Regions from separate parts of the Pseudaminobacter sp. Soil_N_29 genome, predicted to be linked through region 4. Evidence: predicted binding sites of a transcription regulator. Region 4 holds the regulator's gene; each other region holds the start of a gene.

The links. The regulator PhoB, encoded in region 4, activates phosphate uptake and scavenging genes when phosphate is short. The targets are predictions, from matches to a motif close to TGTCATNNANCTGTCAT.
Positions count from the first base shown of each region.
Region 1: AC3A4H_RS00620 (RNA degradosome polyphosphate kinase) is a predicted target of PhoB. The motif match lies at 3,438-3,454, and genes of this name have one in related genera.
Region 2: phnF (phosphonate metabolism transcriptional regulator PhnF) is a predicted target of PhoB. The motif match lies at 5,750-5,766, and genes of this name have one in related genera.
Region 3: AC3A4H_RS15840 (DUF1045 domain-containing protein) is a predicted target of PhoB. The motif match lies at 3,151-3,167, and genes of this name have one in related genera.

Region 1 covers NZ_JBDGLC010000001.1:134,140-142,070, reverse strand. The annotation lists gene AC3A4H_RS00640 (amino acid ABC transporter permease) at 1-943, shown strand, start outside; gene AC3A4H_RS00635 (amino acid ABC transporter ATP-binding protein) at 957-1,760, shown strand; gene AC3A4H_RS00630 (FAD-dependent monooxygenase) at 1,877-3,091, opposite strand; gene AC3A4H_RS00625 (zinc-finger domain-containing protein) at 3,120-3,365, opposite strand; gene AC3A4H_RS00620 (RNA degradosome polyphosphate kinase) at 3,522-5,729, shown strand; gene ppx (exopolyphosphatase) at 5,738-7,276, shown strand; gene AC3A4H_RS00610 (DoxX family protein) at 7,347-7,730, opposite strand; gene fumC (class II fumarate hydratase) at 7,902-7,931, opposite strand, start outside.
Region 2 covers NZ_JBDGLC010000001.1:1,151,180-1,159,110, reverse strand. The annotation lists gene AC3A4H_RS05535 (translocation/assembly module TamB domain-containing protein) at 1-3,264, shown strand, start outside; gene hemN (oxygen-independent coproporphyrinogen III oxidase) at 3,401-4,750, shown strand; gene phnF (phosphonate metabolism transcriptional regulator PhnF) at 4,993-5,739, opposite strand; gene phnG (phosphonate C-P lyase system protein PhnG) at 5,845-6,315, shown strand; gene phnH (phosphonate C-P lyase system protein PhnH) at 6,315-6,920, shown strand; gene AC3A4H_RS05510 (carbon-phosphorus lyase complex subunit) at 6,924-7,931, shown strand, end outside.
Region 3 covers NZ_JBDGLC010000006.1:278,598-286,528, forward strand. The annotation lists gene AC3A4H_RS15825 (DUF1513 domain-containing protein) at 1-626, shown strand, start outside; gene phnN (phosphonate metabolism protein/1,5-bisphosphokinase (PRPP-forming) PhnN) at 641-1,267, opposite strand; gene AC3A4H_RS15835 (alpha-D-ribose 1-methylphosphonate 5-triphosphate diphosphatase) at 1,264-2,400, opposite strand; gene AC3A4H_RS15840 (DUF1045 domain-containing protein) at 2,402-3,109, opposite strand; gene AC3A4H_RS15845 (ABC transporter substrate-binding protein) at 3,302-4,522, shown strand; gene AC3A4H_RS15850 (ABC transporter permease) at 4,874-6,553, shown strand; gene AC3A4H_RS15855 (ATP-binding cassette domain-containing protein) at 6,598-7,242, shown strand; gene hrpB (ATP-dependent helicase HrpB) at 7,242-7,931, shown strand, end outside.
Region 4 covers NZ_JBDGLC010000009.1:195,430-203,360, forward strand. The annotation lists gene xylF (D-xylose ABC transporter substrate-binding protein) at 1-210, opposite strand, end outside; gene AC3A4H_RS20130 (ROK family protein) at 401-1,636, shown strand; gene phoB (phosphate regulon transcriptional regulator PhoB) at 1,654-2,343, opposite strand; gene phoU (phosphate signaling complex protein PhoU) at 2,363-3,076, opposite strand; gene pstB (phosphate ABC transporter ATP-binding protein PstB) at 3,124-3,948, opposite strand; gene pstA (phosphate ABC transporter permease PstA) at 3,966-5,285, opposite strand; gene pstC (phosphate ABC transporter permease subunit PstC) at 5,282-6,748, opposite strand; gene AC3A4H_RS20160 (PstS family phosphate ABC transporter substrate-binding protein) at 6,820-7,857, opposite strand.

The sequences.
Region 1 (7,931 bases), on a different contig from region 4:
CCGCACCTTCTGCGCCACGGTCTCGCAGGGCGGCATCCAGCCCGATGGCTGGTCGGGTGCGTGCTGGGCCTTCGTGCGTGCGAAGTTCCTGCAATTCATGTTCGGGCAATATCCGATCGACCAGCGCTGGCGCGTGCTGCTCACCGGCGCAATCTTCGTCGGGCTGCTGGGGCCCTTGCTGGTGCCGGGCGCGCCCTACAAGCGGCTCAACGCCATCCTTCTTTTCGCAGCCTTTCCCTTCATTGCCTTCTTCCTGCTCGTGGGCGGTGTGTTCGGTCTCCCCTTCGTCGAAACCGCGCGCTGGGGCGGGTTGACGATCACGCTGGTACTTTCGATCGTAGGCATCGCGGTATCGCTGCCCGTCGGCATCCTGCTGGCGCTGGGGCGGCGCTCCAAGCTGCCGGTCATCAAGCTTGCGAGTGTGATCTTCATCGAGACGATCCGCGGCGTGCCGCTGGTGACGGTGCTGTTCATGGCCAGCGTCATGTTCCCGCTTTTCCTGCCGGCCGGCATGACCTTCGACAAGTTCCTGCGCGCCTTGATCGGCGTGGTGCTGTTTGCCTCCGCCTATATGGCCGAAGTGGTCAGGGGTGGTCTGCAGGCGATCCCCAGGGGGCAGTATGAGGGAGCGGCGTCGATAGGCCTCAGTTACTGGCAGACGATGAACCTGGTGATACTGCCGCAGTCGCTGCGGCTGGTAATCCCGGGTATCGTCAACACCTTCATCGGGCTCTTCAAGGATACGAGCCTGGTGACTATCATAGGCATGTTCGATCTGCTCGGCATCGTGCGCCAGAACTTCTCGGACGCCAACTGGGCCTCGCCTCAAACGCCGATCAGTGGGTTGGTATTCGCGGGGTTCATTTTCTGGCTGTTCTGTTTTGGCATGTCACGCTATTCGATCTATATGGAACGCCGGCTTGCAACCGGTCACAAACGATAAAGGGGTTCGGCCTATGGCCACAGAAAACGCAGTCAGAGCCGAAGAGATCCGGGTCGACGCCGCCAAAATGCACATCTCGGAAACGGATGTGGCCATCGACATCGTGGGCATGCACAAGTGGTATGGCGAATTCCATGTGCTGAAGGACATCAACCTGCGCGTGATGCGCGGCGAGCGTATCGTCGTCTGCGGGCCGTCCGGCTCGGGCAAGTCGACCATGATCCGCTGCATCAACCGGCTGGAGGAGCACCAGAAGGGCAAGATCATCGTTGATGGCAAGGAACTTACCAACGATCTCAAGAAGATCGACGAAGTGCGCCGCGAGGTCGGCATGGTGTTCCAGCACTTCAACCTGTTCCCGCACCTGACGATCCTGGAGAACTGCACGCTCGCGCCGATCTGGGTGCGCAAGATGCCGAAGAAGCAGGCCGAGGAAGTGGCCATGCATTTCCTCAAGCGGGTGAAGATCCCCGAACAGGCTCACAAATATCCGGGCCAGCTTTCGGGCGGCCAGCAGCAGCGCGTGGCGATTGCGCGCTCGCTGTGCATGAACCCGCGCATCATGCTGTTCGATGAGCCGACCTCGGCGCTCGACCCCGAAATGATCAAGGAAGTGCTGGAAACCATGGTTGGCCTGGCCGAAGAAGGCATGACCATGCTGTGCGTGACGCACGAGATGGGCTTTGCGCGCAAGGTCGCCAACCGGGTCATCTTCATGGATCAGGGCCAGATCGTCGAACAGAACACGCCGGGCGAGTTCTTCGACCACCCGCAGCACGAGCGGACAAAACTGTTCCTGTCGCAGATCCTGCATTGATCCGTCAGTGCCGCACGAATAGAGCCCGGCTGGAATCCAGCCGGGCTTTTTTGTCAGCGCGACTGACCTCCAGCGAGGCATGGAAGAGGGCGCGGGCTTGTGGAAACCGGAAAGGCTCAGCCCGATGTGGGTTCCCAGCCGTAGAGCCAGTCTAGGTCGGCCGCGAGCTTCTCTGGCGGCAGGGTCTTCAGCACGAGGTTGCGGGCCAGCGCGACCGGCCCCCAGGCCTGCCAGGCGAAATGGTTGAAGGCGCCGCGCCGGGCCACAGCCGCCACGCGCGGCCGCCGCGAAGCTTCCCATGCCGCGAGGGCGGGATCGAGCTCACCCGACCTGTCCGCCACGAAGGCGGCAAGCGTATCGGCGTCCTCGATGGCCATGGCCGCGCCCTGTGCCGCAAAGGGCGTCATTGCATGCGCGGCGTCGCCGATGAGCGCGACGCCCGACGCGATCCAGCGGGTTTTCGCCGGCACGGTGTGGATCGGCCATGCGGTCCACGGGCCCGCATCTTCGGCCAGTCGCGCCAGGGCAGGGGCGGTGTGGCGCATCGCCCGCCTCAGCATGGCGACATCGGCCCTGTCCGCCCAGCCCTCGGCAAGCTCCTTGCCGGGCGTGAAGGCGACGAGATTGAACGCTGCGCCGCCGCGCACCGGATAGGCAATGAGGTGAAAGCCCGAATGCAGGAACGCATTGACCGCGTCGTCGGAAGCGAATGAGGCGAATGCGCGCCCCGCCTCGCTGTCGCTTTGGATCACCGTGCGCCAGGCCAGTTCGCCATGGAACTGGCTGCCGCCTCCACCGACCAGGCCTCGCACCGAGGACCAGACGCCGTCTGCGCCGACAAGAAGCAGGCCGTTAGTGTCTGCGGTAGTGCCGCCAGGCGCTTGGAAACTGGCGGAGATACCAGAGCCATCGCCGCTAAACCCGCACAGTTCGGCGCCCTTGGTCAGCCTGATCGCAGGCAGACGCGATACGGCCTCCAGCAGTGCGGCCTGCAGATCCGCCCGGTGGAGGACCAGATAGGGCGCACGCCAACGCTGTTCGGCGCTGGCACCCAAAGGCACACGGGCGAGTTCGGTAAGCGTCCTTGCGTCGCGCAGAATCACGCTCTGAGGGTGCACCGCTTTCGGCAGGAGCAACTCCAGAACGCCCAATCGATCCAGAATACGGGTGGCGTTAGGGGATAGCTGCAGGCCCGCGCCGACCTCTACGAGGCTTTCGGAGCGCTCGAAGATCTCGACCGAAAAGCCGCGCCGGGCAAATGCGAGGGCCGCTGCGAGGCCGGCTATGCCGGCTCCTGCGACGATAATCTGACGGGAGCGCGAGATGTCCATTGGACCGGCCGCCGCGCGAAAACGCCTGTCAGGCGGCCTGGATCTTATAGAGGCAGTTTTCCGGGCGCGTCTCGTTGGCCTTCAGGCTGGCGTTAAAACGATAGAGCGTCGAGCAATAGGGGCAGACCTTCTCCGAATCGGCGCCCATGTCGAGGAACACGTGCGGATGGTCGAAGGGCGGGGTGGCGCCCACGCACATGAATTCCTTCACGCCGATCTCGATCACGGCGTGACCCGCGTCATTCTGGAAATGGGGAATGGAACCGCCGGCCATGGCTTTCTCCTGTCACTTGCAGCCTGCTCATAGCAGGGGTTTGGTGCTTCGCCAATCGCTTTGCAAGCCGTGCGAAATCAAACTGTCGCAAATCCCTGTCAGGAGGTAAGCTAGGCGCAACAAGCGGCGAAGCGCCGTAAAAGGATAAAGAGGGAAATGAACGAACTCAGGCCGGTCCAGACCGAATTCACTACCGTAAGCACTGCCGACGGCGACGTTTCTTCCGGCAACCCGGACCGATTTGTCAATCGTGAGTTCTCCTGGCTTCAGTTCAATCGCCGAGTGCTGGAAGAATCGCAGAACCAGCGGCATCCGCTGCTGGAGCGAGTGCGCTTCCTGTCGATTTCCGCCGCCAATCTCGACGAGTTCTTCATGGTGCGTGTGGCGGGCCTCGCCGGTCAGGTCCGGCAGGGGATAGCTGTCCGCAGCCCCGACGGCCGCACGCCCGAGCAGCAGCTCGAACAGATATTGGTGGAGGTGGAGCGCCTGCAGGAGGATCAGCAGAAGAGCTTGTCCAGCCTGGCGGAGCTCCTGAAAAAGGAGGGTATCGAAAGCGTCGCGGGCAACGCGTTGAACAAGGACGAGAAGGCCTGGCTGGAAGAACACTTCCTGGAGCAGATTTTCCCGGTTCTGACGCCCCTGTCGATCGACCCGGCGCATCCGTTCCCTTTCATCCCCAATCTTGGCTTCTCCATCGCCTTGCAGCTTCGCCAGCGCGACAGCGGCGAGGAAATGACGGCATTGCTGCGGCTTCCTCCGGCGCTGAAGCGCTATATCCGGCTGCCGTCACGCAAGAGCTGCGTGCGCTTCATTCCTCTGGAAGCCACCGTCAACCTGTTCATCGGAAAGCTGTTCCCCGGCTATGAGGTCAAGGGCGCGGGCACGTTCCGCATCATTCGCGACAGCGATATCGAGGTGGAGGAGGAAGCGGAGGACCTGGTCCAGCTCTTTGAGACGGCCCTGAAGCGGCGCCGGCGCGGCCAGGTGATCCGCATCGAATTCGACAACCAGATGCCGGACGAACTGCGCGAGTTCGTGGCCACCGAGCTTGGTGTGTCGCCCTCGCGCATCAGCGTGCTGACGGGGCCGCTGGCACTCAGCCAGATATCGGAGATCGTGGCGCTTCCGCGCGACGACTTGAAGTTCCCGCCCTTCAACCCGCGCTTCCCCGAGCGCGTGCGCGACCATGGCGGCGACTGCTTCGCCGCAATCCGAGAGAAGGATTTCATCGTCCACCATCCTTACGAATCGTTCGACGTGGTGGTGCAGTTCCTGCGCCAGGCAGCGGCCGATCCCGATGTGGTGGCGATCAAGCAGACGCTGTACAGGACCTCAAACGACAGCCCCATCGTTCGCGCGCTGATCGACGCCGCGGAAGCGGGCAAGTCTGTCACGGCGCTGGTGGAGTTGAAGGCGCGTTTCGACGAGGAGGCGAACATCCGCTGGTCGCGCGACCTGGAGCGCGCCGGCGTGCAGGTGGTGTTCGGCTTCATCGAATTGAAAACACATGCGAAAATGTCGCTGGTGGTCCGCCGGGAGGAGGGCCGGCTGCGCAACTACGTGCATCTGGGTACCGGCAATTACCACCCGGTCACGGCGCGCATCTACACCGACCTTTCCTTCTTCACCACCGACCCGCATATCGCCCGGGATGTGGCGCAGCTTTTCAACTTCATCACCGGCTACGCGCAGCCGACCGAAGAGATGCTGCTGGCGATGTCGCCGCTGACGCTCAGGAGCCGCATTCTCAAGCACATTACCGACGAGGTCGCGCATGCCAAGGCTGGCCGCCCGGCGCAGATCTGGATGAAGATGAACTCGCTGGTCGACCCCATCATCATCGACGCGCTCTACGATGCCAGCCTTGCCGGCGTGGAAATCGACCTCGTGGTGCGCGGCATCTGCTGCCTGAGACCGCAGGTGCCCGGCCTGTCGGAGAACATCCGGGTGAAATCGATCGTCGGCCGCTTCCTCGAGCACAGCCGCATCTATTGCTTCGGCAATGGCCACGGCCTGCCATCCGACGATGCCATCGTCTATATCGGCTCGGCCGATCTGATGCCGCGCAACCTCGATCGCCGTGTCGAAACGATCGTTCCCATCCTGAATCCGACCGTGCACGAGCAGGTGCTGGGCCAGATCATGCTGGGAAATATCATGGACAACCAGCAAAGTTTCGAAGTATTGGCAGACGGTACCTCGCGGCGCATCGTGCCGGACGAGGGCGAAGAACCGTTCAACGCGCAGGAATACTTCATGACCAATCCTAGCCTGTCAGGACGGGGCGACGCCTTGAAGTCGCATGCGCCCAAGCGCATCGCGCAGTTCAAGCGCCGCAAGAAAACCCTAGCTATCCAGGGCTAACCCTCCTGATGATCGCACGATCCCAGGGGCGATTGCAGGATCGCCGACCGATTTCCGTCATAGATATCGGATCGAACTCGATTCGCCTGGTGGTCTATGAGGGCATCGCCCGCTCGCCCACCATCCTGTTCAACGAGAAGATGCTCGCCGGGCTGGGGCGCGGCATTGTTGCGACAGGAAAGCTCGACCCCGAGGCGGTTACCCGCGCCATAGAGGAATTCGGGCGATTTCGCGCACTCTCGGACCAGGCCGGCGCCGGCGACCTTTATGTGATTGCCACTGCCGCGGCGCGAGAGGCGGAAAACGGCCTGGACTTCATCCACCGCGCCGAGAAGATCCTGCGCACTGAGATCCGCGTTCTGAGCGGCCGCGAGGAAGCCCACTATTCGGCCCTCGGCGTATTGTCGAGCTTCCACCCGGCCGACGGCATTGTGGGCGACCTTGGCGGTGGCAGTCTCGAATTGGTCGAGGTCGAAGGCGAAAATATCGGCGACGGCATAACGCTGCCACTGGGTGGCCTCCGCCTGCAGGACATGGCCAGGAACTCGCTTGCCGCTGCGGCACGTATTGCCCGCGAGGAGATGACCCGGGCCAGGCTCTTGAGGCGGGGGCAGGGCAGGGTGTTCTACGCAGTGGGGGGCACGTGGCGTAACCTTGCCCGGCTGCATATGAACATGACGAACTATCCGCTCAGCGTCATGCATCATTATGAAATGAGCATCGAAAGCTGCCTGCCCTTCCTGCGCCAGGTCGCCAAGGGCGATGTCGACAAGATGAAGGGCATCGAAGGCGTGTCCAAGAACCGGCGCGCGCTCCTGCCATACGGCGCGGCCGTTCTGCTCGAGATCATCGCCAAGATGAAGCCGTCCAAGGTCGTGGTTTCGGCCCATGGCGTGCGCGAGGGCTTCCTCTACTCGCTGCTGTCGCCGCGCGAACAGAAGCTCGACCCCCTCATTTCCGCGTCGGAGGAACTGGCGGTGCTGCGCGCCCGTTCGGTCACCCATGCGCATGAGCTGGCGCGCTGGACCGGCCAGTCCTTCGCTGCTTTCGGCGTCGACGAGACTGAGGACGAAGCCCGCTATCGCCAGGCGGCCTGCCTGCTGGCAGACATCGGCTGGCGCGCGCACCCGGAGTATCGGGGCACGCAGTCGCTCAACATCATCGCGCATGCCTCATTCATCGGCGTCGACCATCCTGGCCGTGCCTATCTGGCGCTGGCCAGCCTCTATCGCCATGAAGGCATTTCCAACGATGCCGGCGCCGCCGAACTCAGGTCGCTGGCCACGCCTCGTTATCTGGAGCGGGCCCGGCTGCTGGGCGCGCTGTTCCGGGTCGTCTATCTCCTCTCGGCCTCGATGCCGGGGGTTATCCCCAAACTGCGTTGGGAAGAACGCGACGATGGGGTGCTGGCGCTGGTGATCCCGACGGAGTTCGGCGACTTGCTCGGAGAGCGCCCGGCAGGGCGGCTCGGGCAACTTGGCAAGCTGATAGGGCGCAAGCTCGTTATGGCCGTGGAAGGCGAGCCGGCCTTCGTGGCTGGGAAGTGACGCCAGGTCGTCCAACGAAAAAGGCCCGGTCGAACCGGGCCTTTTTGCTGAAGCGTGTGCTTGCTTTCGGTTAGGCGCGCCGGCCATCGACCGAATAGGCACCCGGGCCAAACGCGGCAAGGACCAGGAGGCCGCCGGCCATGGCCAGGTTCTTCTGGAAATTGATGAGCTGCCCGGCGTCGGCCCAGTTCATGTGCGCGACCAAGGCCGAGGCAACGCAGAACAGTGCCAGCACATAGGCAGCAATGCGGGTCTGAACGCCAATGAGAACGGCAAGGCCGCCGAGGAGCTCGATCAGGCCGACGATCACGGCCGTGGCAGTCGGCACGGGCAGGCCGTAGCTGGCGAAATACTGTGCGGTACCGGCGATGCCGGTCAGCTTGCCGTAGCCGGCGAGGATAAAGATGATCGACAGCAAAATGCGGCCGAGGAGTACGATGGCACTGTTGGGCATGTTTCTTCCCCTGAGACGATGTTCGATGACGCGGAGTAACGCGGAACTGGTTTCAAGACGAGATCGAAACTTCCGAACGCATTGTATACCGATTCACACCTAATCGCACTCCGGCGTGCACAGCTGCCCGCCGGAGTGCGGATTGGTCGTCCCGAGGGATCAGGCGAGCGGTCAGCCCGGACGGGTCATGTCCTCCGGCCG
Region 2 (7,931 bases), on a different contig from region 4:
ACCGCTGGCGCGCCGGTGAAGCTCGCCAAGGCCGAAATCGCGGCCAACGGCTTTGCGCTCTCGCTTGCCGGCGACATTTCCGAATTCGTCTTCAAGGGCGACGTCGGCCTCAAGGCCAGGTCGCTGGCTCCGTTCTCCAGCCTGGCTGGCCGGCAGCTTTCGGGCGGCGCCGATCTCGTCGCGAAGGGCGAGCTGAAGCCGCTCACCGGCGCCTTCGACCTCGCGCTCGACGGCACGGCCGAGGGGCTGGGCATCGGAACGCCGGCCGCCGACAATCTGCTGCATGGCCAAACCCGCATCACCGGCGGCGTCGCGCGCGGCGAGACCGGCCTGGTGGCGCGGCAGCTGCGCATCTTCAACGACCAGGTCGAGGCCAGGGCCGATGGCCGCTTCGCCACCGGTGCGGCCGATTTCGGCTTCGACCTCTCGGTGGCCGATCTGGCGCTGGTGTCCGACAAGGCTGCCGGCCGCCTCACCGCCAAGGGCCGCGCTTCCGGCACGGAAGGGCTGATCGGGCTTACCTTCGGCGCCGAGGTTCCGACCGGCACGCTCGTCGGCAAGACGCTGAAAGATGCCGTGCTCGGCTTCGAGGGCACGCTGCAGAAGGGCGATCTCAACGGCAATGTCACCGGCAACGCCTTCCTCGACGGCGTAAGGGTCGATGTCGCCTCGGCCATTGCCGCGAATGACAACGAAAAGCGCGTCGGCGACCTGACATTCACTGCCGGCGGCGCGCGCATCACCGGCGAGGTGGCGCAGAACAGGGACGGACTGCTTGACGGCAAGCTCTCGCTGGCCGCGCCCGATGTTTCCACCGCCGCTGCATTGCTGCTGAAGCAGGCCGCCGGCGCGGTCAATGCCGATATTGCGCTGACCCATCAGGACGGCAGGCAGAACGCTACCGTCCGCGCCGACATCAATAAGCTGGTGGTCGACACCGTCCGCGTCGGCAAGGCCGATCTCAACGCGACGGTGGCCGACCTGTTCGGCGTGCCGATCGCCGACGGCACGCTGAACGCCAGCAAGCTTGTCGCCGGCGGCGTCGACGTCGCCACGCTGCAGGCCAATGCGCGGCAGGAAGGCCGGACGACGAATTTCCAGACCAATGCGAGGCTGGAGAATGGCGCCGTCGCCGCCGCCGCCGGCGCGTTGTCGCCGATCGAGGGCGGCTACCAGCTCGCCCTGCAGCAGGCGCAACTGACCCAGGGCAATCTCTCGGCGAAGCTCGCCGAGCCGGCGGCCCTGCAGATGCGCGGCGAAAAGATCTCCATCGACGATCTCGTGCTCGACGTCGGCGGCGGGCGCGTCAGCGCGCGCGGAGAGATCGACGAAAAGCTGGATCTCGCCGTCAGCGTCGCGAAACTGCCGCTGGCCATCGCCAACGCCGTCCGCCCCGACCTTGCGCTGGCCGGCACGGTCGACGGCACCGCCAAAATCGGCGGCACCCGGGCCAATCCGGACGTACGCTTCTCGCTGAAGGGCAATTCGATTGCCGCCGCCGCCCTGCGCGAGGCGGGCCTTGCCTCGATCAACCTAGAGGCCGAGGGCAACTCCACCGCAAGCCGGCTGAACGTCAAGGCGGCGGTGACCAGCCCTGATGGCCTGCGCGCCACGGCACACGGCGCGGTGCCGCTCGACAAGGGCGCGCTGGCGCTCGACATCGGGCTCGAATCCTTCCCGCTTGCGCTGCTCAATGCCGTGGCGCCCCAGCAGCGCCTCGGCGGCAACATCTCCGGCACCGCCAAGGTTTCCGGCCAGCTCGCCAACCCGGCGGCGACGTTCAACCTGCGCGGCGCGGGCATCCGCGCGGCCGCTTTGGAAGAAGCCGGCGCGGCCCCCCTCGAAATCGCCGCTTCCGGCCATTTCGCCGACAAGGTGCTGACGCTGTCGTCGGCCACCGCCAGCGGTCCGCAGGGCCTGTCGCTCACCGCCAGCGGCCGCGTGCCGGTCTCCGGCGAGGGCGTCGACCTCACGGTGCATGGGGAGGCGCCGTTGGCGCTGGCCAACCGCTTCCTGGCCGAGCGCGGCGCGCAGGCGGGCGGCACGCTTTCGGCCAATGCCACCATTTCCGGCAGCCTGAAGAAGCCCTCCATCCGCGGCATGTTCTCCACGCAAGGGGCCGAATTCGTCGATCCAGACAGCAATGTGCGCCTGCGCTCCATCGCGGTCATGGGCACCATCGACGGCGACCAGGTCACGATCCGCAACGCCTCGGCCAATCTCGCCGCCGGCGGCTCGGTCAGCGCCACCGGCACCATCTCGCTCGACGCGGCGGCAAGCTTCCCGGCCGACATCCGCGTCACGCTCAACGATGCCCGCTATTCCGACGGCACGCTCGTCGTGGCCACCGTGGGCGGCAGCCTCGCCATCACCGGCCCGCTTGCGCGCGATCCGGTGCTTTCGGGCAATATCAATGTCAGCCGCGCCGAGATCACCGTGCCGGAAAGCTTTGCCGGTGGTGCGGCTGCGCTCGACGTCAAGCACCTCAAGGCCCCGCTGGCCGTGGCCGAGACGCTGAAGCGCGCGCGCGCCAATGACGGAACGCCCACTCCGACCGGCCGGCCGAGCGTCATGCGGCTCGACGTCAGCGTCAATGCGCCGGCCCGCGTCTTCGTGCGCGGGCGCGGGCTCGATGCCGAGCTCGGCGGGCAGGTCAAGCTCACCGGCCCGGTGTCCGACATCCAGCCGGTGGGCGGCTTCCAGCTCATCCGCGGCCGGCTCAGCATCCTCAGCCAGCGCATCACCTTCGACGAAGGCACCGTCACGCTGGTGGGCGACCTCAATCCCTTCCTCAACTTCGTGGCGCGCTCGGAGGGCACCGACATCACCGTGTTCATCACGGTTTCGGGGCGCGCCTCCGACATCGGGGTAACGTTCTCCTCGCAGCCCGAGCTTCCGCAGGACGAAGTGCTCGCCCGCCTGATCTTCAACCGCGGCATCGACGAGCTATCGGCCTTCCAGATCGCGCAGCTCGCCGCCGCGGCCGCCGAGCTGGCCGGCGGCTCCAACAACTCGCTGCTGGGCAGCCTGCGCAACGCCACCGGCCTCGACGATCTCGACGTGGTCACCGACAGCAAGGGCAATGCCGCCGTGCGCGCCGGCCGCTATATCCAGGACAACATCTATCTGGGCGTGGAGGCGGGCGCCCAGGGCTCCACGCGCGGCACCATCAATCTCGACATTACCCAGGACCTCAAGGCAAAGGGCGCGGTGGGGTCCGATGGGGATTCCAGCCTCGGCGTGTTCTACGAAAAGGACTATTGAGCCCGCTTTCCTAGCGGGCTCGCCGCCACGCCGGGGCAGGGCGCGGCGCGAAAGACCTCTCCGGCGGCCTTGATCGAGATCAACGACGCCGCGCGGGCCGCCTTTATGTCTGGCTTAGTCTCACGGAGCCCGACGAATGCAGCAAGATCTCATCCGCAAGCATGCAGCGCCCGTTCCGCGCTACACCAGTTACCCGACCGCGCCGCATTTCCACGAGGGCGTCTCCTCCGCGACTTACCGGGATTGGCTCGGTGCGATCGAGCCGGGCACCGCGCTCTCGCTCTATGTCCACATTCCCTACTGCGACCGCCTGTGCTGGTTCTGCGCCTGCAACACCAGGCAGACGCGCCGCTACGAGCCGGTCGCCAAATATCTGCAATATCTCTACCGCGAGATCGTCACGGTGGCCGAACTCGTGGCGGGCAAGGCGGAGGTGGGCGCGCTGCATTTCGGCGGCGGCTCGCCCACCATGCTCACCCCGGACGACATGCGCGTGCTGAACGCTATCCTGCGCACGGGCTTCTCCTTCCGCGAAAATGCCGAGATCAGCGTCGAGATCGACCCCAACGACATGGACGAGGCGCGCTTCGATGCGCTGGCCGAGATCGGCATGACGCGCGTCAGCCTCGGCGTGCAGGATTTCGACCCGAAAGTGCAGACCGCGATCAATCGCGAGCAGAGTTTTGCGCAGACCAAGGCAGTGGTGGATGCCGCCCGCGCGCGCGGCGCGCAGTCGGTCAATCTCGACCTGCTCTACGGCCTGCCGCACCAGACGGCAGACAGCGTCGCGGCGACGGTGGAACAGGCGCTTTCGCTCGAGCCCGACCGCATCGCGCTGTTCGGCTATGCCCATGTGCCGTGGATGCGCAAGCACCAGACCATGATCGACGAGGCAGCGCTGCCGGACGTGATGGAGCGTTTCGAACAGTCCAGTCGCGCGGCCGATATCATTTCGGGCCACGGCTATCAGACGATCGGCATCGACCACTTCGCCAAGCCGGCGGACTCCATGGCGGTTGCCCATCGCGAAGGCCGGCTGCGCCGTAATTTCCAGGGCTACACGGTCGACGATCTCGACACGCTGGTCGGCTTCGGCGCCTCTTCTATCGGCAAGCTGCCTCAGGGCTATGTCCAGAACAGCACCGCCACCGGCGAATATGAGCGGCTGGTGTCCGAAAGCGGGCTTGCCGTCACAAAGGGGTTTGCGCTGTCGGAGGAAGACCGCATGCGCGCCTGGGTGATCGAGCGGCTGATGTGCGACTTCTTCTTCTCGCGGTCCGAGTTCGCCCGCAGCTTCGGCGCCGGTGGAGCGCCGGTGATCGATCTGGCCGACCGGTTGGTGGCGGAGGACGAGGACGGCCTGATCGTGCGCGAAGGCGACCGCTTTGTCGTCACCGACCGCGGCCGCCCGGTGGTACGCGCGGTGGTCTCGGCCTTCGACGCCTATCTGGGCAACAACGGCGCGCGGCATTCGATAGCGGTGTGAGAGAGGCCTGATCCTCTCCTGTCTGCATTTGAAATGACCCCCACCCCTAGCCCCTCCCCACAAGGGGGAGGGGGAACTCTGCTGTGTAGCTGCCTAACACCACCCTTGGCCGGCTTTGGCGGTCGGGGCGGCAAAATCGTCCCCCTCCCCCTTGTGGGGAGGGGCTAGGGGTGGGGGTACAGGCCGGTAAGATCAGCGAGCCTCAGTAGACGACAGCACTACCGAAGGTAGGTAAGCTGGCGCTACGTCTCTATCGTCAGCTCCACCAGATCGGCGGCAAAGCGCGTTTCGGCGAACTGGATCGGCCTGCCGTCAAGATCGTCGTTGATGGCCACGGTCACCAGCACGATGGCGCCGGGCGACAGTTTCAGGTTGTCGAGGTCGTCGGCATCCGCATGCCGTGACGATATCAGCGTGGTGCGGCGCACATAGTCGTCCACGCCGAAGCGCGCGAAGCTAGCCGTCACCGACTCCGTCTCGGCAAAGACATCCGCGAACCCGGCAAAACGCGTGGCGTCAAACCAGTTCGTTGCACGCGAGATGCGCCGGTTGTCTGCCTCCGTCACGGTCTCCAGCCGCAGCACCGGCGCGCCGGCTTCGAGGCCCAGCGCCTCCCCCACGCGTTCCGTTGCCGGCTCCACCCAATGGCCGAGCAAGATCGCCTTGCGCGCCCGCGTCTGGTCCTGCAAGCCGGTCGAAAACCGGGTGCGGGTGCTGATCGGATAGGCCAGCCGCTTGCGACGTTCGATGAAGGTGCCGCGCCCCTGCTCGGCGCGCAGCACGCCTTCCTGCACAAGGGCCGAGATTGCCGCCCGCACCGTGTGGCGGTTCACGCCGAATAGCTGCGACAGCGTGATCTCCGGCGGCAGCTTGCCGCCTTCGCCGAGCGTCCCGTTGCTGATGCCCAGCCGGATGCGGTCGGCCACCTGCCGCCACAGCGCCACGCCGCTTCGGCGTTCCATGCCGCTTTCGCCAGCCTTCGAATTCATTTTTCCGCTCCGTCATTCAGCCGTCATGGACAGCCGCTAGAAAGAAAATATAATTTGTTCAGTTGTATAGAGCAATAGACAAATATGGAAGGCGATGGAGCGGCCATGAAGACCGACAGGCGGCACGAACATGAAGAGGCGCAGGCCCGCAAGGCGGCAATGGCCGCGCTGGCCAATGCGCCGGGCGAAACGCTGAAGGCGCTGTGGGACGAGGCCGGCCTGCCGCGCGACGCGCAGCGGCTGCGCGGGCCCGAAACCGGGCTGGTCACGGTGCGTGGGCGCATTGGCGGCGGCGGTGCGCCGTTCAACTTCGGCGAGGCGACCGTCACCCGCGCCACCGTGCGCGTGGAAGGCGGCGCTGTGGGCCACGCCTATGCGCTCGGCCGCGACAAGCAGAAGGCGCTGCTTTCGGCCATAGCCGATGCGCTGTGGCAGGACGCGTCGCGCCGCGACGACATCGAAACAAAAATCATCGCGCCACTGCAGGCAGCGCAGGCCGAAGCCGATGAGCGTCGCCGCGCCGAGACGGCGGCGACCAAGGTCGACTTCTTCACCATGGTACGCGGAGAGGACTGATGCAAACCGAGGCAATAGACGGCGGCTTCGCCAATCCGGTCTTTGACGCGCAGGTGGTGTTCCGCGCGGTCATGGACGCCATGGCCCGCCCCGGCACCATCCAGCCCTGCGGCGAACTCACTGCTCCGCCCGCGCCGCTCGCGCCGGTGGCGGCTGCCGTCGCCCTCGCGCTCTGCGATGCCGATACGCCGCTCTGGCTCGATCCGGCCCTGCAGGCGTCCTCCGCTGCCAGGCACTGGCTCGGCTTCCACACCGGCGCGCCGCTCGCTCACACCCCGGCGGATGCGCATTTCGCGCTCGTGTCGGACCCGGCCGAACTGATCGCGCTCGAGAATTTTGCGCAGGGCACGCAGGAATATCCCGATCGTTCCACCACGCTGATCCTGCAGGTGCCCAGCCTTTCGGGTGGCGAGACGCTGCATCTCGAAGGCCCCGGCATCGAAACGTCGTTCGCCTTCGCGTCTGTTTCCCTGCCGCGCCACTTTGTCGAGCAGTGGAAGCAGAACCGCGCCCGCTTCCCGCGAGGCGTCGACGTCATCCTGGCGGCACCCGAAGGGGTGGCCTGCCTGCCGCGCACCACGCGCATCAAGACCATGGAGGCCTGACCCATGTATGTGGCCGTAAAGGGCGGCGATGCCGCCATTTCCAATGCGCACAAGCTGCTTGCCGACCGCCGCCGCGGCGACCGTTCGGTGCCGGCGCTGCGCCTCGACCAGATCGTGGAACAGCTCGCGCTCGGCGTCGATCGCGTCATGGCCGAAGGCTCGCTTTATGACCGCGAGCTGGCAGCCCTCGCCATTGCCCAGTCGCGTGGCGACCTGATCGAAGCCGTCTTTCTGGTGCGCGCCTATCGCACCACGCTGCCGCGCTTCGGCTACACCAACGCCATCGACACCGGCGCCATGCTGGTCGAGCGTCGCGTTTCTGCAACCTACAAGGACCTGCCGGGCGGCCAGCTGCTCGGCCCCACCTTCGACTACACGCACCGCCTGCTCGACCCCGAGATCGCCGCCGGCGCGCCGGTCGAAGAACCCGAGCAGCGCGAGGCCGAGGGCGGGCGCATGCCGCGCGTCTCGGAAATCCTGGCGCATGAGGGCCTGATCGAAGGCGATGGCGACATGCCGCTGGATCATGTGACCGGCGACCTGACACGCGAGCCGCTGGACTTCCCCATCGAGCGTGACCTGCGCCTTCAGGCGCTGGCGCGCGGTGACGAGGGCTTTCTGCTCGCGCTCGGCTATTCCACCCAGCGCGGCTATGGCCGCAACCACCCCTTCGTCGGCGAGATCCGCATCGGCGAGGTGGAACTCGAGCTGGAAGTGCCGGAACTGCCCTTTGCCGTGCCGCTCGGCCGCATCCGTGTCACCGAGTGCCAGATGGTCACCCAGTTCAAGGGCTCGGCCAAGGTGCCGCCGCAGTTCACGCGCGGCTATGGGCTCGTCTTCGGTCAGTCCGAGCGCAAGGCCATGTCCATGTCGCTTTGCGACCGCGCCCTGCGAGCCCGCGAATTCGGCGAGGATGTCGTCGCGCCTGCGCAGGACGAGGAATTCGTCATCTCGCATTCCGACAACGTCCAGGCCACCGGCTTCGTCGAGCACCTGAAGCTGCCGCACTAT
Region 3 (7,931 bases), on a different contig from region 4:
CCACCTATGGCGTCGGCCCGCACGAGCTCCTGCTGCTTGCCGACGGCCGCACCCTGGCGATCGCCAATGGCGGCATCGAGACCCACCCCGATTTCGGCCGCACCGAACTCAATCTGCCGACCATGAAGCCGTCGCTGGTCTTCGTCGACCGCGTCTCGGGCGACCTGCTGGAAAGCCATGAGCTGCCGCCGGCGCTGCACCAGCTCTCCATCCGCCACATGGACGCCGACGCTTCCGGCACGGTCTGGTTCGGCTGCCAGCACAGGGGCCCGGCCACGGAAAAGCCGCTGCTGGTCGGCAGCGCCCGGCGTGGCAAGGAGTTGCAACTGCTCGACATGCCGGAAGACGTGCTCTCCGGTTTCCGCAACTATATCGGCTCGGTCGCGGCCAACCGCGACGCCGGCGCGGTCGCGGTGTCGTCCCCGGAGGGCAATGTCTTCGCCGTCATCGAGGCGGCCAGCGGCAAGGTCGTCGCCAGGCGTGACGTGCAGGAAGTCTGTGGCCTTGCGCCCGACCATGCCGGCTTCCGCGCCACCACCGGCACCGGCGAGATTCTCGGCCCCGACGGCGGCGACGTGCGTGAGCCCGACTATGTCTGGGACAACCACATGCTCAGGATAGGCTGAAAGCCGCTTAGCGGCTAGAACCGCCCCACATCGGCAAAAGCTATCGCCTTGCGGATGATCGCCACAAACCGCTCGCCGGCGATTTCCTTCTCGCCGCTGTTGTCGATGGTCGACACGCCGGGACCAGACAGCTCCACCGCGCTGGCGCGCGCCAGCCGGGCCAGCACCTCCTCGCGCGTTTCGCGCCCGCGCGCCGAAAGCCGCTCGGCGAGGATTTCCCGCCGCGCGGTGATCTCCACCACGGCGACATTCTCGTAACGCGCCCGCAGCGCGGGGATCGCGCCGCGCGAGGCGTTGGCGATCGCCACGCGGCCGTCCGCGATGCTTTCATCCACGCTAGCGGGGATGCCATATCGCAGCCCATGCGCTTCCCAGGACAGCGCGAAGGCACCTTCCGCCTCGGCCTCGATGAAGGCCGCCTCGGTCAGCGTGTCATGGTCTTCGGTCGCGCCGTCGGACGGACGGGTGATCACACGGCGCACGAACTCGACGCTGTCCTCGCCCGCGAAGCGCTCGCGCGCATAGGCCATGATCGTGTCCTTGCCGGCGCCGCTCGGGCCGACAACGGCGATGAACACGCCGCTGCGGACGGGAAAGGCCGAACTTGCCTGCTCGCGTTCGATGAGGCCCGAGACCGTCATGCCACGCGGCGCCCCTCGCGCCACACGGCGCGCACCACCGGCACATGCTCGTCCACCCGCACCCGCACCATGTCGGCGCGGCGGCCGGCCTCGATCGCGCCGCGGTCGGTCAGGCCAACGGCCTCGGCCGGGGTCTTCGACACCATGGCCACGGCCTGCGGCAGCGAGATGGCGTCCACCGCTTCGCCGAGGAAGAAGGCCGACTGGATCAGGCTGAACGGGATGTAGTCGGACGACAGGATGTCGAGCAGGCCGTTCTCGGCCAGTTCGCGCGCCGAGATATTGCCCGAATGCGAGCCGCCGCGCACCACGTTGGGCGCGCCCATCAGCACGCCCAAGCCCGCCTGCTTGGAAGCGCGCGCTGCCTCCATCGTGGTCGGGAACTCGGCCACGCGGATGCCCTGGGCAATGGCCTCTTCGACATGCGCAGAGGTGGCGTCGTCGTGGCTGGCCAGAACGATGCCGCGCTCGTGGCAGGCGGCGGCGATCGCGGCGCGGTTGGGCGCGGCGTTCTCGGCCGACTGCGCCATGCGCTTTTCGCAATAGGCCTGGAACTGCTCTTGCGACATCTTCATCTTGCCCATGTAGTAGACGGCATAGGCTTCGAGGCTGGCGAACTGGCGCTGGCCCGGCGCATGGTCCATCAGCGAGGCGAGCTTCACCCGCTCATCGCCCGCGAGAAGCTCGAAGCTCTCGCGGCAGTCTGGCGCCGAAACCTCGCAGCGCAGGTGGATGAAGTGGTCGGCGCGCAGGCGGTCGTTGCGCAAGCTGTCCTCGATGGCGTCGGCCAGCTTTCGCATGTCGGCGACGGTCATTCCCGCGTCGATGTCCCCGACCCGCAGCGCGTCGAACACGGTGGTGATGCCGGAGGTGGCCACCTGCGCGTCATGCGCCAGCACCGCGGCGATCGGGTTCCAGCGCACCTTGGGCCGCGGCGAATAGTGCCCTTCGAGGTGGTCGGTGTGCAGTTCCACCAGGCCGGGGATCAGGAAGTCGCCCTCCAGGTCCTCGCCCGCGCGGGTCGCGCCGCTGGAAACATCGGCAATCTTGCCATCGCGGATCAGCACCGAGCCGTCGACGATCTCGTCGGCAAGCACGATGCGGGCATTGGTGAGTGTCGTTTCGGTCGTCATGTCAGGCGGTCTTTCTTTTGGTGTGGCGGCCGAGCGCGTAGTGGGAATGCACGATGAAGGGGGCGCCGGGCTCGCGCTCCACGAACAGGGCCAGCCTGTCCACGGCGAAGGGGCGCTCGAGCTCCGCGGCGAACATCTCGTCGATGGTGGCGCGCAGTCGGGGGGCTTCATCGGCGCCGACGCGGCCGGTCAGCGTCATGTGGAAGCGGAAGCTGTCGAAGACGTAGGGGTAGCCCCACTGGCACAGGTTGCGGAATTCCGCCTGGCTCAGGGCGTCCGGGTTGCGGCGCTCGATTTCAGCGTCGGTCAGCGGCGCACGGAACGGCTCGAAGGCCGAGACGATGTCGCCGGCGAATCGGTTGAGCGCGGGCGAAGCCTCGCCCGGCACCAGCGCGAAGAAGCCGTCCAGCTGCCCCACCACCAGGCGCGGCAGCACCACCGGCTCCAGCGTGGCGGCATAGTCGGCCAGCGCCTCGTCCAGCGTGGCTTCGCTCTCGCCGTCGGCCAGCCGAAACGGCGCCTTCAGCGTGGCATGGAAGCCGTAGCGGCGCGGCGCCGCGGTGTGAAACGCCACCTCCGTCGCCGACAGACGGCCGTTGGCCGGGGCCTCATGGGCGGCGCCGGTAAAGGGGTCGCGGCCAAGCCAGTTCGCTGCGATGCGGGTCAGCGCATCGTCGGGGCCCGGTGTGAAATAGATTGCATAACGCATCGGTGTTATCCTCGCCTGCGGCGATGCCTTAGGCGATTTGCATGACGGATTGACGAAAGCACGGTTGATATTTGTCGGAGATACCAGACAACTCGCCGCAAGTCATCCGCCGGACAGCCCGGCCGCATTGACCGCTATTTGGTCAGGATGCTCAATCGCCTGCGGAAATGCCGCGTGGACAGGGGAATCTCGATGAAACGACTGCTTGCCGCTGCCGCAGCGCTTTTCGCACTGACGCTTCAGGCATTGGCCGGCAATCCCGATCCGGCGAAGTGGGACGAGGTTTTGGCGCAGGCCAAGGGCGAGACGGTCTATTTCAACGCCTGGGGCGGCGCCGAAAACATCAACGCCTATCTCGAATGGGCGGGCGCCGAGCTGCAGAAGCGCTATGGCGTCAAGTTCGTCCAGGTGAAGCTCGACGACACCGCCAATGCGGTTGCCAAGGTGGTGGCCGAGAAGGCGGCCGGCCGCAACGAGAGCGGCACCGTCGACCTCATCTGGATCAACGGCGAGAATTTTGCCTCGATGAAGCGGCAGGGCCTTTTGATGTCGCCCGGCTGGGCAGAAAAGCTGCCCAACTGGAACTATGTCGACGTCGAGAACAAGCCCACCATCCGCACCGACTTCACGGTCCCCGTGGAGGGGCTGGAAAGCCCGTGGGGCATGGCCAAGCTGGTGTTCTTCTACGACACCGCGCGCACCGACCCCGCCCGCCTGCCGAAATCGGCCAAGGAACTGCTCGCCTGGGCGAAGGCGCATCCCGGCCGCTTCTCCTATCCGCAGCCGCCGGATTTCATGGGCCTGAGCTTCCTCAAGCAGGTGTTGTCCGAGCTGGTGGCCGATCGCTCGGTGCTGCAGAAGCCGGTCGACGAGGCCTCGTTCGCTGAGGTCACGGCGCCGCTGTTCGCCTATCTCGACGAGCTCAAGCCGGTTCTGTGGCGCTCTGGGCGCGCCTATCCGCAAAACTATCCGGCGATGAAGCAGCTTCTGGCCGATGGCGAGCTCGACATCATCTTCGCCTTCAACCCGTCGGAAGCTTCGAGCGCCATCGCCAATGGCGAACTGCCCGACACGGTGCGCTCCTTCACCTTCCCGGCCGGCACGCTGGCCAATACCCATTTCGTCGCCATTCCCTACAATGCCTCTGCCAAGGCCGGCGCGCTGGTGGTGGCCGACTTTTTGCTCTCGCCCGAAGCGCAGGCGCGCAAGCAGGACCCGACAGTGTGGGGCGACCCGACGGTGCTTTCGATGGCCAAGCTCGACGCCGCCGACCGCGCCCGCTTCGAAGCGCTCGATCTCGGCATTGCCACGTTGAAGCCGGACCAGCTCGGCCCTGCCATCGACGAGCCGCACCCGAGCTGGATGGTAAGGCTGGAGGCGGAATGGAAACGGCGATACGGGGCGGGGGATTAGAGGGGGCGGCGAGGTGGTTTCTTCATCGTCACAGCGCTTGCTGGAGGGACGGCGTCCCATGGCTGCCGATCTTCTCCTTTGTGGCGAGGCAAGCGCATTGGAATTGACCCCCACCCCTAACCCCTCCCCACAAGGGGGAGGGGGATCTTGGCTGCTCCGTCGACTCACATCAACCGTCCCGGTCTTAGCGCCAATGGCGACGAAATCGTCCCCCTTCCCCTTGTGGGGAGGGGTTAGGGGTGGGGGTAAAGCACCGGCCAGGTGCATATTTGCATCCATATTCGACGGCCCTAACCGGCAGCCCAAAGGGGGGCAACGTAGAGCGCTTGCGCTTCTCCGTCCCGGCACATCATGCTAGCCCGGCTCGGCCCGCCGCTGGCGATCCTGCTCCTGGCCGGCCCGATCCTTGCCGGGCTTGCCGGCACGCTGCTGCCGGCTTTCGGCTACCTGCCCGCATTGGGCGGCGAGGCCTTCACGCTGGCGCATGTGACACAACTCCTCTCGCAGCCCGGCCTTGCCACCTCGGTGCTGCTCAGCCTCGCGGCGGGGCTGGCCACCGCCACGATATCTCTCATCACGGTCGCGTTGTTCATCGCAGCTTTCGCGGGCACAAGAATCTTTTCGCGCATCCAGCATCTCGTCTCGCCGCTGCTGTCCGTACCCCACGCAGCGGCAGCCTTCGGGCTGGCCTTCCTCATCGCGCCGTCGGGCATGATTGCGCGGCTGGTCTCGCCTGGCCTCACCGGCTGGCAACAGCCGCCCGACCTGCTGATCGTCAACGATCCGTTCGGCCTGTCGATGATGGCGGGGCTGGTGGTGAAGGAAATCCCCTTCCTGCTGCTGATCGCGCTGGCCGCGCTGCCGCAGGTCGATCTTTTGCGCACACGCCGGCTTTCGGCATCGCTTGGCTATGGCCGCATCGCCGGCTTCGTCTATGGCGTCTGGCCGCAGCTTTATCGTCAGATCAGACTGGCGGTCTTTGCTGTCATTGCCTTCTCCAGCTCCGTGGTCGACGTCGCCATCATCCTCGGCCCCAACACGCCCGCGCCGCTCGCCGTGCGGCTGCTCCGCTGGATGAACGATCCCGAACTGTCGATGCGCTTTTTTGCCTCCGCCGGCGCGCTGCTGCAGCTTGTCGTGACGGCCGTCGCCATTCTCACCTGGATCGGGCTGGAGCGGCTGGGCGCCTGGCTGCGCGACCACGCCTGCGCGCGTGGTCTGCGCTTTCGCCATGATGTCGGGCTGGGCCGCGCCGCCCTTGCCGGCATGTTCCTTCCCGCACTCGCCGTTTTCGCCGGCCTGGCCACGCTGGCGCTCTGGTCCGTCGCCGGGCTGTGGCAGTTCCCCAATGCGCTGCCCGACAGTTTCACGCTGAAAAGCTGGCTCGCCGCCGCGCCGAGCATTGCCGGTCCGCTTGGCGTCACCCTTCTGGTGGCCACGCTGTCGACGCTGATTGCCGTGGCGCTCACCCTGCTTTGCCTCGTCAACGAGAACCGCACCGGCCGCATCGCCGGCCGCCGCGCCATGTGGCTCATCTACCTGCCACTCATCGTCCCGCAGGTCGCGTTCCTGTTCGGCCTGCAGTTCTTGTTCGTCGTCACCGGCACGGTCGCCAGCCTGCCGGCGCTGGTGCTGGTGCATCTCGTCTTCGTCATGCCCTATGTGTTCCTGTCGCTGGCCGACCCGTGGCGCGCCTTCGATCCGCGCTATGAGGCGGTCGCCGCCGGGCTCGGCAAATCGCGCCTCAGCACGCTCCTCGCAATCCGCCTGCCGATGCTGTTGCGCGCCATTCTGGTCGCGGCGGCTGTCGGCTTCGCCGTCTCCATCGGCCTCTACTTGCCCACGGTTCTGATCGGCGCCGGCCGGCTTGAAACCATCACCACCGAGGCGGTGGCGCTGGCCTCGGGCGGCAACCGGCGCATCATCGGCGTCTATGCCTTCGTGCAGATGATCCTGCCGGCGATCGGCTTTGCGGTTGCCACGATCGTGCCGCCGCTGATATTCCGGCACCGTCGCGCCATGCGGGTGTGACACCCTCCGCCATGCGGCGCGAGGACAAAAAACCGGTTGGGGTGATGGTCGAAAACGGGCTCTTCCTGGACGACGTGACGATCGCGCTGAACGGGCAAACGCTCGTTGCGGTCGCGCATCGCGTCGCGCCCGGCGAAGTGCTCACCGTAATGGGGCCGTCCGGCTCCGGAAAATCGACGCTGCTTGCCTATATCGGCGGTTTTTTGTCCTCGGCCTTCGAGGCATCCGGCCGCGTCTTTTCCGGCGATGTCGAGCTCACCGCCCTGCCGGCCGAAGACCGCCACGCCGGCATCCTCTTCCAGGACCCGCTGCTGTTTCCGCATATGTCGGTTGGCGGCAACCTTATCTTCGCCATCCCGCAGGCGGTGAAGGGCAGGGCCACCCGCGAAGCGCTGGCCGAAGCCGCGCTCGAAGGCGTCGGCCTCGGCGGCATGGCCGCGCGCGATCCCGACACGCTGTCGGGTGGGCAGAAGGCGCGGGTGGCGCTGGCGCGGGCGCTTTTGTCCTCGCCACGTATGCTCTTGCTGGACGAACCCTTTTCCAAGCTCGACGCAAACCTGCGCGGCCAGATCCGCGAGCTGGTCTTCGCCAAGGCACGCGACGGCGGTCTGCCGGTTTTGTTGGTGACGCATGACGAGGCTGACGCCCAAGCCGCCGGCGGCGCCGTCATCCGGATCGGGGCCGAGTAATGCCGAGTCTGCCCGAGCTTCCAGTCACCGCCGTTCTGCCGGCGCTTGCCGATGCGCTTGCAGCCAAGTCGAGCGCCGTGCTGGTCGCGCCGCCCGGTGCTGGCAAGACCACGCTGGTGCCGCTGGCGCTGCTCGATGCGCCATGGCTGGGCGATGGCAAGATCCTGCTGCTCGAACCCCGCCGCCTCGCCGCCCGCGCCGCCGCGCGCCGCATGGCGCAGTTCTTGGGCGAGGAGCCCGGCGGCACCGTCGGCTATGCCATGCGCATGGAGAGCAAGCAGTCGGCCCGGACAAGAATCCTCGTCGTTACCGAAGGCCTCTTGGCGCGCATGATCCTCGACGATCCCGAGCTGGCGGGCATCTCGGCGGTGATCTTCGACGAGTTCCACGAGCGCTCGCTGGACGGCGATTTCGGCCTCGCGCTGGCGCTCGACGTGCAGGGCGCGCTGAGGCCCGAACTGCGCCTGCTGGTGATGTCGGCGACGCTGGACGGCGCGCGCGTGGCAAACCTGCTCGGCGACGTGCCGGTCATCGAAAGCGAAGGCCGCAGTTTTCCCATCGACATCCGCTATCAGGAGCGGCCGGCCGGTACGCCTATCGAGGATGCCATGGCCAAGGCCGTGCGCGAGGCGCTGGCCGACGAGCCCGGCAGCGTGCTCGCCTTCCTGCCCGGCCAGCGCGAGATCGAG
Region 4 (7,931 bases):
CTTGGCCGCCGAGGACTGGGCGTCGGCGGAAATGTATTTGTCGCCCGAAGCTTCGAGGGCGGCCTTGATCGCCGCTTCGTCGGTCTTCCAGCGCTCCTCCTGGAAGTTCGACCAGGAAACGCCGATGATCTTGTCCTTCGCCTGCGCCACGCCTGCCAGCGACACCGACAGCGCGACACCCGCCAGCAAGGCGGTTGCAAACATCTTCATGATTTCCTCCCTGCGCCCCCTCCAGGGCGCGATGACGATGGCCTGGGGCCCTTGTCGAGGCTATTATTTCGAACCTCGAAAAAATAGTGTCGTAACCCTGAAGTTCTGTCAACATCCCGCCGAAGGTTGACGCGGCGCACGCGAACTGGAATCTGCGCAGCGCAACAAGGCTCCGGGAGGAAATGCCGAAATGCCGGTGGCGATCCGTCACGACGATCTGCGCAAGCGCAACCGCGCCATGGTCATCGCGGCCGTGCGGCGCGCGGGCCAGCCGTCCCGCACCGAGATCGCGGGGACCACGGGCCTCAGCCATTCCACCATCTCGGCCATTTCCGCCGACCTCATCGCCGAAGGCATCCTCGCCGAAAAGGCGGCTGAAGCCGCAAGCTCGAAGCGCGGCCGCCCGCAGGTAGCGCTCGGCCTCGCCCCGGAAGCCGCCGAAGTCATCACCGTGGTGCTGTCGCTCAATTTCCTGTCGGTCGCCGTGGTCGATTACGCCGGGCAGGTGGTCGCATCGGAAGAGCGCCGGCTGGAGACGCTGGCCACCGGGCGCGAAGCGCTGCTCGGCGACTGCGTCGCCATGGTGCGCCGGCAGGTCGAGGCCCGCCGGGCCGCCGGCCATCGCGTGCTGCGCATCGGCATGGCCGTGCAGGGCATCACCGATGCCGGATCGCGCATGATGCTGTGGTCGCCCATCACCCCGCACGCGGATCTCGAATTCGCCGACCGGCTCGAAGCCGCCACCGGCATCCCCGCCACCGTGGAGAACGACTGCAACATGATCGCGGTGGCGCTGCGCTGGCGAAAGCCAGAGCGCTACCGCAACGACTTCATCGCCATCCTGCTCTCGCACGGCATCGGCATGGGAATGGTGTTGAAGGGGGAACTCTTCACCGGCACGCAATCGTCGGGCTGCGAGTTCGGCCACATGATCCACCGGCCCGATGGCGCGCTGTGCCGCTGCGGCCGTCGCGGCTGCGTGGAAGCCTATGCCGGCAACTACGCCATCTGGCGCAATGCGCGCGGGGAAAGCGAGGACCAGGCGCCGCTGGCCGACATTTCGGACGAGGAGATACGCGCCATGGCCGACAGGGCGCGGGCAGCCGATGGACCGGAGCGCGAAGCCTTCCGCATCGCCGGCGAAGCCATCGGCTTCGGCCTCGGCAGCCTGTTTGCGCTGATCGACCCCGCGCCCGTCGCGCTGGTCGGCATCGGCGCGACCGCCTTCGACCTCATCGAGCCGGCGCTGCGCTCAGCTATCGACAAGACCGCGGGCGGCCAGCACAACAAGGCGATCTCCTTCGACACCTTGCCGAACGAACGGCCGCTGATCCGCGAAGGCTGCACAATGAACGCCCTCACCTTCGTCGACCGGGAGATCTTCGCGCCCGGCCCTGCCCTGATAAGCGCCGCGGGGGCGGCCTGAGCCGCGGCCAGCCGGGCTCAATCCTCCCGGATGGCGTAGCCCGAGCCTCGGATGGTGCGGATCACGTCCGGCAGGTTGCCGGGATTGATCGCCTTGCGCAGCCGGCCCACATGCACGTCCACCGTGCGCTCGTCGATATAGATCGTCTCGCCCCAGACATTGTCGAGCAGCTGCCCGCGCGAGAAGACGCGGCCGGGGTGGCGCATCATGAATTCCAGCAGGCGGAATTCCGTGGGCCCGAGCTTGATCTCGCTCTTGCCGCGATAGACGCGGTGCGCCTCGCGGTCGAGCATGATGTCGCCCACCTTCAGCACGCTGGACAGAACCTCGGGCTTGGCACGGCGCAGCAGCGCCTTCACCCGCGCCATGAACTCCGGCGTCGAGAACGGCTTGACCAGATAGTCGTCGGCGCCGGTGGAAAGGCCCCGCACGCGGTCGCTCTCCTCGCCGCGCGCCGTCAGCATGATGATGGGCAGGCGCTCGGTCTCGGGGCGCATCCTCAGGCGGCGGCACAGTTCGATGCCGGAGACCGCCGGAAGCATCCAGTCCAGCACCAGAAGGTCGGGCACGTTCTCCTGCAAGCGGATTTCCGCCTCGTCGCCGCGCGGCACGACCTCGACCTGGTAGCCTTCCGATTCCAGATTGTAGCGGAGCAGGACGCCCAGCGGCTCCTCGTCCTCCACCACCATGATTTTTGGGGCGATCATCACTTTTCCGGTCTCCCGCTCAGGTCGTCGATTCCGGCGCCGAAAGCGAGGTCTCGTCGAACTTCGGCCGGTTGGGCGGCAGCTGCTGGCCGGTCATCACATAGTAGGCGTTCTCGGCGATGTTGGTGACATGGTCGCCGATGCGTTCCAGGTTCTTGGCGCAGAACAGAAGATGCGTGCAGGCGGTGATGTTGCGCGGATCCTCCATCATGTAGGTCAGCAGCTCGCGGAACACTGAGGTGTACTTCACGTCGATGTTCTCGTCCGCCGCGCGCAGCGCCTTCAGGCCTTCGGGCTGGCGCGTCACATATCTGTCGACCACGCCGTTGATCTGCTCCAGTACCATGTCCGACATCGTCTCGATGGAATGGGCGAGGCTGCGGGGCGTGGCGCTCTCGCCCACGGCGCCGACGCGCTTGGCGATGTTCTTGGCAAGGTCGCCGATGCGCTCCAGGTCGCCGGCCATGCGGATCGCGCCCACCACGGCGCGCAGGTCCTGCGCCATGGGCTGCCGCTTGGCGATCAGCGTGATGGCGCGGTCGTCCAGCTCGCGCTGGCGCGCGTCCATCACCGCGTCGTCGGAAATCACCCGCTGGGCAAGCGCATTGTCGGAATTGACCAGCGCCCGGATGGCGCCACAGACCATGGCGCCGGCCAGATCGCCCATGTCCCGCAGCAGCCGGTCGATGTGCCCCAGTTCCTCGTCAAAGGACGTGACGGTGTGTTTGCCCATGATCATGTCTATGCAATCCTTTGTCCGGCGTGCGGATCAACCGCGGGTCAGCCAAACCGGCCGGTAATGTAGTCCTGCGTGCGCTTGTCGTCGGGGTTGGTGAACATCTTGTCGGTGTCGCCCTCCTCGACCAGCTGGCCCAGATGGAACATGGCCGTGCGCTGCGATACGCGCGCCGCCTGCTGCATGGAGTGGGTGACGATGACGATGGTGTAGTTCTGGCGCAGCTCGTCGATCAGTTCCTCCACGCGCGCGGTGGCGATCGGATCGAGCGCCGAGCACGGCTCGTCCATCAGGATCACCTCGGGCGAAACGGCAATGGCGCGGGCGATGCACAGGCGCTGCTGCTGGCCGCCGGAAAGCCCGGTGCCCGGCTCGTTGAGACGGTCCTTCACCTCGTTGAACAGGCCGGCCTTCTTCAGGCTGGTCTCGACGATGGCATCCAGGTCGGCCTTCTTGCGGGCGAGGCCGTGGATGCGCGGGCCATAGGCAACGTTCTCGTAAATCGACTTCGGAAACGGGTTCGGCTTCTGGAACACCATGCCCACGCGGGCGCGCAGCTCCACCACGTCGATGCTCTTGTCGTAGATGTCCTGTTCGTCCAGCGTGATCTGGCCGGTCACGCGGGCGCTGTCGATGGTATCGTTCATGCGATTGAGGCAGCGCAGGAAGGTCGACTTGCCGCAGCCCGAAGGCCCGATCAGCGCCGTCACCTGGTTTTCGCGCACGTCGAGGTCGACGTCGAACAACGCCTGCTTGTCGCCATAGAACACGCACACCTTGCGGCCGCGCATCTTGATGATTTCCTTGGGCGTACCGTTCATCTTGTCGTTCACCGCGTTCTCGAGTGCCACTTCCGTCATGATGTTCATACTAAAGCATCCTTCGCCTACCAGCGCCGCTCGAAACGCCGTCGCAGCACGATGGCCGTGATGTTCATGGCCATCAGGAACACGAGCAGGATGATGATGGCGCCCGACATGCGCTCCACGAAGGCGCGCTCGGCCTCGTTGGCCCACATGTAGATCTGCACCGGCAATGCGGTCGCCGGTTCCAGCGGCGTCGCCGGATAGTCGGCCACGAAGGCGACCATACCGATCAGCAGCAGCGGCGCCGTCTCGCCCAGCGCGCGCGCCAGGCCGATGATGGTGCCGGTGAGGATGCCCGGGGTTGCCAGCGGCAATATGTGCTGGAACACCATCTGCATCTTGGAGGCGCCGAGGCCAAGGGCGGCCGAGCGGATCGAGGGCGGCACGGCGGCGAGGGCGGCACGGGTCGCGATGATGATGGTTGGCAGCGTCATCAGCGTCAGCACCAGGCCGCCGACCAGGGCGGCCGAACGCGGCAGGCCGAGGAAGTTGATGAACACCGACAGGCCGAGCAGGCCGAAGACGATCGACGGCACCGCGGCCAGGTTGTTGATGTTGACCTCGATCAGGTCGGTCAGGCGGCTCTTCTTGGCGAATTCCTCGAGATAGATCGAGGCCGCCACGCCGATGGGCAGCGCCAGCAACAGCACGATCACCATCATGTAGAACGAGCCGATGATCGCCACGCCCATGCCCGAGGTTTCCGGCCGGCTGGAGGCGCCGAAGGTGAACAGGCCCTTGTTGAAATGCTCGGCCAGCGAACCGTCGGCGGCAAGCTGATTCATCCATGCCACCTGCTGGTCGGAAACCTTGCGCCGGCTTTCGTCCACCGAAAGGTCGATCTGGCCCTTGAAGGCGGAATCGATGTTGGCGGCAACGAGGATGTCGACATTGCGCGTCGTGCCGATGACCGACGGGTCGTCCATAACCACCGCGCGCAACTGCGCCCGCACGCCGTCCGAAAGGAAACCCTTGAGCTTGCGAATGGCAGCCTTGTCGTGCGGGTCGATGCCCAGCTTCGCCACAAGCGCGCTTTCGGCCAGCTTGGGATAGTTGGCCGTGATGAGCACGTTCGGGTCGGTCGCGCGCTTGCCTTCGGGGTCGATGACCTTCTCGTTGAAGGTGATCGGCAGCGTCACCGTCGTCTGCCAGAAGGCGGTGTAGCCCTTGGAGACCACGGAGGTCAGCATCACCGCCAGGAACACCAGGCCGATGGAAATCGCCAGCATCCCATAGATGCGGAAACGACGCTCGGCGGCGTAGCGGCGCTTCAGGCCGATGTCGCGGCGCGGGCGCGCAACGGTGCCGCTGGTAATGCCGTTCAAGGGAATGTCGGTCATTCGTACTGTTCCCGGTACTTGCGCACGATGTAGAGCGCGAAGATGTTCATCACCAGCGTCAGGGCAAACAGCGTGATGCCGAGCACAAAGGCCACCAGCGTCTGCGGCGAGTTGAACTCAAGGTCGCCGGTGAGCTGGTTGACGATCTTCACGGTGATGGTGGTCATCGCCTCGAACGGGTTGAGCGTCAGGTTGGCGGCCACGCCGGCGGCCAGCACCACGATCATGGTCTCGCCGATGGCGCGCGAGGCAGTGAGCAGGATGGCACCCACGATGCCCGGAAGTGCGGCCGGCAAAATAACCCGCTTGATGGTTTCCGAGCGCGTCGCGCCGAGCCCCAGCGAGCCGTCGCGCAGGGCGCGGGGAACCGCGGTGATGATGTCGTCGGAGAGCGAGGAAACGACCGGGATGAGCATCACGCCCATCACCAGGCCGGCGGTCAGGATGCTCTGGGCCTGGATGAAACTGGTGCCGCCAGCAAGTGCCGCACTCAGGTCGCGCAGGAAGGGCCCGAGCGTCACCAGCGCGAAGATACCGTAGACGATGGTCGGGATGCCCGCCAGCAGCTCCAGCGCCGGCTTGACCGTGGCGCGCAGCCTGGGCGAGGCGTATTCGGCCATGTAGACGGCCGACATCAGCCCGACCGGCACGGCCACCAGCATGGCCACGAACGCGATGTAGAGCGTGCCGGCCAGGAGCGGGATCAGGCCGAACTGGCCTTCCGCCCCTCCCGAGCCCGCGGCCGCGAAGCGCGGGTCCCACACGGTGCCGAAGAAGAAATTGGAAAGCGGCACGCGCTCGAAGAAGTGGATGGTCTGGAACAGCATCGACAGAACGATGCCGATGGTGGTCAGGATCGCGATGGTGGAAGCGGCCAGCAGGCCCCACAGCACCACCGTCTCGACATTGTTGCGCGCCCGCGCGCGCAGGCGGATCTGCGAGAGGCCGAAGGCCGCACCGGCCACCGATAGCGCAAGGATCGCCACCGCGCCGACCATGCGCAGCATGTCCTGGGTGCGGTTGGCGTCCACCGCAATCGGGATCATGTAGTCTTGCGTGTCGGGCGCCAGCGCCACGCCACGCGCGGCCAGCAGCGGCTGCAATTCGGCAAAGCTGGCCGGGGGATTGGTCGCCATCGGCGCGTCGAGCCGGCGCAGGCCGTTGGCCAGGCTCTTGGTCAGGCCGGCGGCAAGCGTGCGGCTGGCAATGGTGCTCTCGGCCGTCTGCTCGGGCAGATGCCACTTGATCCGGGCTTCGACGTAGAGGTTGGAGCCGACGCCCCAGACGACGATCAGAAGCAGCGCCGGAAGCGTGGCAAGCAGGGCTGCCCACCAGCCGTGGTAGTGTGCGCGGGAGTGCGGCTTGGCCGTGCCGTCGTCCTGCGCAATGGCGCGCTGGCGCCCGACAAGGAAGGCGGCGGCGCCGACGACCAGCACGAGCGCAAAGACGAACATCAACGACATGGGCTACTCCGGGCGGACAGGCTGCCCCGGGGCGCGGTAGTCTGGCGCGCCCCGGGGCATCGGTGTTCTATTTACATGGTCTTGCCGGCATCGAAAGCCTCGCGCTGTTCCTTGCGCTCGGCTTCAGGGGCGGCGACCAGGCCATACTCGGCCAGCGGGCTGTCCGGGCCGACCATCTGGTCGTCGAGGAAGAAGTCGACATATTCCTTCAGGCCGGGCACGACGCCGAGATGCGCCTTCTTGACATAGAAGTACAGCGGACGCGACACCGGATACTCGCCCTTGGCGATGGTCTCGGTCGACGGCGTCACGCCGTCCACGGTGGCGACCTTCAGCTTGTCGGCGTTGTTCTCGTAGAAGGACAGGCCGAACACGCCCACGCCGGTCTTGTTGGAGGCGATGCGGGCCAGCGTCTCGGTGTAGTCGCCATCGATGTCGACAGCCTTTCCGTCCTTGCGCACGGCCACGCAGGTCTTGCCGGCAGCCTTGTCGTCCTGGCCGGCGGCCTTGATGGCCTCAAGCGCGCCGGTGGCCTTGCAGCCGATCGACAGCAGCTTCTCCTCGAACACTTCGCGGGTGCCGTGCTTCTCGCCCGGAATGTAGGCGGCGATATCCCAGTCGGGCAGGTTCGGGTTGACCTGGTTCCACTTGGTGTTCGGGTTGTCCACCAGCTTGCCGTCAACGACGATCTGGGCAGCCAGGGCCGTGTAAACGTCGGAAGGCGTCAGCGCCCAGTCCGGACCGTTGATGTCGGTGGCAAACACGATGCCGTCATAGCCGATCTTGACTTCCTGGATTTCCTTGACGCCAGCCTCGACGCAGGACTTCACTTCGTCTTCCTTGATCTTGCGCGAGGAGTTGGCGATGTCGATGGTGTTCTCGCCCACGCCCTTGCAGAATTCCTTGATGCCGGCGCCCGAACCGCCCGACTCGACCACGGGGGTCTTGAAGTTGGTGAAGGTCTCGCCAAAGTTCTCGGCCACGATCTTGGCGTAGGGCAGAACGGTGGACGAGCCGGCGATCTGGATCTGGTCGCGGGCGGCGGCAGTGCCGGCCGACGCGGCAATCGCGAGCGCGGCGGCGGAAGCCGTAAGGAAGTATCTGGTCATGAACCCTGACTCCTGTCGGAATTGACTTGCAACGCTTTTTTCGCGTCGCCAGTGGCCTTACCGACAGTTTGTAA